DNA from 2 places in the Marinobacter sp. UBA3604 genome. Region 2 is predicted to be linked to the other one. Evidence: predicted binding sites of a transcription regulator. Region 2 holds the regulator's gene; the other holds the start of a gene.
What was found. Region 2 encodes sigma-54, which starts transcription at its own class of promoters, with help from an activator protein. Its sites were predicted from a motif close to ANTGGCATNNANNTTGCTNT; they were not measured.

Region 1 (2,208 bases), on a different contig from region 2:
GGACCGTCCCGGTCGACGTTGGGCGCAGGTACGTGATCAACGATGGCCTGGAAAACCGCGTCCATGTTGTCGTCCAGCTTTTCGTGATCCATTCCGGCAATGCCGTTCAGGGCACTGGCGTAGACAATCGGAAAGTCCAGCTGCTCATCGCTGGCGCCGAGGTTGTCGAACAAGTCGAACACCTGATCCACTACCCAGTCCGGGCGAGCTCCAGGGCGGTCAATCTTGTTCACGACGACAATCGGGTGCAGGCCCGCATCAAACGCTTTCTGGGTGACAAACCGGGTTTGTGGCATCGGGCCATCAATAGAGTCAACCACGAGCAACACGCAATCGACCATACTCATGACACGCTCGACTTCACCCCCGAAATCGGCGTGACCCGGGGTGTCCACGATATTGATGTCGTAGTCGTGCCACTTCAGCGCCGTGTTCTTGGCCAGAATGGTAATACCACGTTCTTTTTCCTGGTCATTGGAGTCCATGACACGCTCGTTTTCGAGCTCTTTGCGATCCAGAGTGCCGGACTGGCGAAGAAGCTGGTCAACCAGTGTGGTCTTGCCATGGTCAACGTGGGCGATGATGGCGATATTACGAAGTTTATCAATCACAACTATAATCCTGCAGCATGCACTGAATGACCTGAGAGGTCTTCAGTAGGCGCAAAGCCCCTTACATGCCGTCTCAAATCCGTAAAATGAATTTCATTTGTCGGGCCGGGAAGCCCGAATACCCCCTGAAGAAACTCAGCGTCTGTGCTGAATACCTGAGGCAAAAATGAAGTGGCGCGCAGTATATAGCAAACTCACTTGCGTTTATATGAAGAAAAACGCCTATCGAAGCAACAACCCATCTGCATCATTTTGGTGCATTATTTCAGCTATCGCACCGTTTTAACGCACCACGAAAGAGCGATAGGGCCACCCAATCAGCACATATCGCTCCAAAACAGCCCGAACGCCTTGGTATTGCGCACTTGTGGCGCATGCATCAAAAACTGGCAAGGCTATTGCTAAACCTTAAGCAGCCGAATTTACAGGTAACTCGCAACAGCTTTTGTTAAGCTGCCCTACCTGAAAGAAAGATCGGGAGTCAGCACTGCTGAACGATCCGGCAACAATGTACACAGAAATCGCCCGCACGGCGGGATAACAGACGGAGCATGCACAATGTCCAAGACGATTGATCTGATCAAGGAACACGAAGTCAAATGGATCGACCTGAGATTCACTGACAGCCGTGGCAAAGAACAACACGTAACGCTGCCGGCCACCGAGGTGGACGAGGACTTTTTCAGCGACGGCAAGATGTTCGACGGCTCTTCAATCTCCGGCTGGAAAGGCATCAATGAATCCGACATGATTCTGATGCCGGACGACAGCACCTCCGTGCTGGACCCGTTCACCGAAGAAACCACACTGAACATTACCTGTGACATCGTAGAGCCTTCCACCATGCAGGGCTATGAGCGTGACCCACGCTCCGTTGCCCGCCGTGCGGAAGAGTACCTCAAGTCCACGGGCATCGCTGACGGTGCCCTGTTTGGTCCGGAACCTGAGTTCTTTGTTTTCGATTCTGTTAAATGGAATGTGGATATGCAGGGCGCTTCCTACCACATCCACTCTGAAGAAGCCGCCTGGGTATCCGGCGAAGACTTCGATCGCAACAACATCGGTCACCGCCCGGGTGTTAAAGGTGGTTACTTCCCGGTTCCGCCAGTGGATAGCCTGCACGACCTGCGTGGCGCCATGTGTGCCGCTATGGAATCCATGGGCCTGGAAATTGAGGTTCATCACCACGAAGTCGGCACCGCTGGCCAGTGTGAAATCGGCGTTGGCGCCAACACCCTGACCCGCAAGGCTGACGAAGTGCAGATTCTCAAGTACTGCGTACACAACGTGGCCCACGCCTACGGTAAAACCGCCACCTTCATGCCCAAGCCTGTGGTTGGTGATAACGGCTCCGGCATGCACGTACACATGTCCCTGAGCAAAGACGGCAAGAACCTGTTCGCAGGTGACAGCTATGCCGGCCTGAGCGAAGCAGCGCTTTACTATATCGGTGGTGTCGTCAAGCACGCCAAGGCCATCAACGCCTTTACCAACCCTGCAACCAATAGCTACAAGCGTCTGGTTCCGGGCTACGAAGCACCGGTTATGCTGGCCTACTCCGCCCGTAACCGTTCGGCCTCCATCCGTATTCCATACG
Region 2 (2,208 bases):
CGTCGTCCTAGCGGGCGCCATTCCCGTGCATCCGGTCTACGTTCTTTTCCTTGTGCTTCAGAATCTGCCTGTCCAGCTTGTCTACCAGTCCATCAATGGCAGCGTACATATCGCTGTTTTCGGCCTTTGCGTGAATCTCACCACCTATCACGTGAAGCGTAGCTTCCGCCATCTGGCGCACTTTTTCCACCTCAAGGGTAACCTGGCAATTGCTGATATGGTCGAAGTGCCGCTCAAGCTTTTCAAATTTGCCTGATACGTAATCTTTCAGTGCGGGAGTCAGTTCTACGTGATGGCCTGAAATATTGAGTTGCATAGGCTTCTCCTGTTTTCAGCTTGCCGGCACCCGTTAGGATACCGGCTGTGTGCCACAGCGTTATGCTGCAGGCGGTATACTTTCAGGAAAGGGCTCTCCCCGTGAGGCCGGGAACAGACGCTTCCTACACCAATCGCTTTCGCTCGTTGGACGGAGGAATGTGCATTGCCTCGCGATACTTGGCCACGGTTCGTCTAGCCACCTTTATACCCTGGTCTCCTAGCATGGCTGCAATTTTGCTATCGCTCAATGGCTTTTTCGGAGTTTCCGTTGCAATCAGCTTCTTGATCATCGCGCGGATTGCCGTGGATGAGCACTCTCCACCTTCGTCGGTACTGACATGGCTCGAGAAAAAATACTTAAGTTCAAATATGCCCCGCGGTGTGTGCATGTATTTCTGGGTGGTGACCCTTGAAATGGTCGACTCGTGCATTTCCACCGCCTGGGCAATATCCGAGAGAATCAATGGTTTCATGGCTTCCTCGCCATGGTCCAGAAACCCCTGCTGGTGCTCGACAATGCGCGTGGCCACCTTGAGCAGGGTTTCGTTGCGGCTCTGCAGGCTCTTGATGAACCACTTTGCCTCCTGCAACTGGTCCCGCAGGTAGGTGTTGTCGGCGCTGCTGTCCGCACGCTTTATAAGAGAAGCATAGCTTGCATTCACACGAATGCGTGGTGCAATTTCAGGATTCAGTTCCACGCGCCAGCGCTCATTGTGCTTGCGCACGATCACATCCGGGATGACATAGTCCGGCTCGGCCTGGTCCAGGGTGTCGCCGGGGCGGGGGTTCAAACCGGTAATAAGTGCCAGGACATCCCGTAGCTGTTCTTCTTTCAGGCGGCTGCGGCGCAACAGCTGGGCGTAATCGCGGTTACCCAGCAGGTTTATGTAGTGGGTAATCACCAGTCGCGCCTGAGCCAGCCAGGGTGTTTCCGGGGGCAGTTGGTTCAGCTGGATCAGCAGGCATTCCTGCAGATCACGGGCGAACACGCCGGGTGGATCGAAGTGCTGCAGGCGATGAAGAACGGCTTCCACTTCGTCCAGTTCCAGCGGGTCTTCGTCGGATTCGTCCACCATGCCTGAATGAATTTCTTCAAGCGGAGAGGTCAGGTAGCCGTGGTTATCAACCGCATCCATCAGGGCATGGGCGATGGCCTGATCCCGCTCGCTCATGGGCGTCAGGTTCAGTTGCCATTCCAGGTGGTCCTGGAGCGTTTCGGTGGGGGAGTTACGGGTTTCGAAGTCGTGGTCGTTTTCGTCGTCGTTACGGGCTGCTGACGCGGGGGCTGACTGGTAAATGTCATCCCAGGCGGTGTCGACGGGAAGATCATCGGGAATGGTGTCGGGACTGTCCGTTTCTGATGACCAGTCAGGTCCATTTTCGGATTCGTCCCACTCAGTAGCAGTGTCTGAAGCGGTGTTGGATTCCTCGGTTGACGCTGTTTCAGACGACTCGTTGTCACTGTCCGTTGATTCCGGATTCTGGTTGTCGTCGTCTTCGGAGGTTTCCAGCATTGGGTTGGATTCCAATGCCTGCTGGATTTCCTGCTGGAGGTCCAGGGTGGAGAGCTGCAGAAGCCTGATAGCCTGTTGCAGCTGGGGCGTCATGGTCAGGCTTTGGCCCAGCTTTAACTGTAGTGAGGCTTTCATAACCATGGTTCAGGATCCGTCACTCGGTCTCTCTCTTCCGTCACTCAGGCTCTCTCTTTACGTCATCAGGGCGCTTTCTGGAGCCGGGGTTGCACAAAAACTCTTTGTATGCTGGCTACTTGCCGCACCAAGCAAGTTCTTTGCCGAGTCTACTACAGGCGAAACTCGTTGCCTAGATACACTTCCTTGACCTGTTGGTTGGCCAGTATATCGTCCGAATTACCAGAGGCAATGATGTGGC

Region 1: a site for sigma-54 is predicted at 997-1,016, ahead of glnA (glutamate--ammonia ligase). Genes of this name have one in related genera too.

The regions. Positions count from the first base shown of each region.
Region 1 covers NZ_DFMB01000020.1:2,981-5,188, forward strand. Annotated here, with positions in the region: gene typA (translational GTPase TypA) at 1-611, opposite strand, end outside; gene glnA (glutamate--ammonia ligase) at 1,170-2,208, shown strand, end outside.
Region 2 covers NZ_DFMB01000015.1:39,309-41,516, reverse strand. Annotated here, with positions in the region: gene hpf (ribosome hibernation promoting factor) at 8-316, opposite strand; gene B2590_RS04295 (RNA polymerase factor sigma-54) at 441-1,967, opposite strand; gene lptB (LPS export ABC transporter ATP-binding protein) at 2,120-2,208, opposite strand, start outside.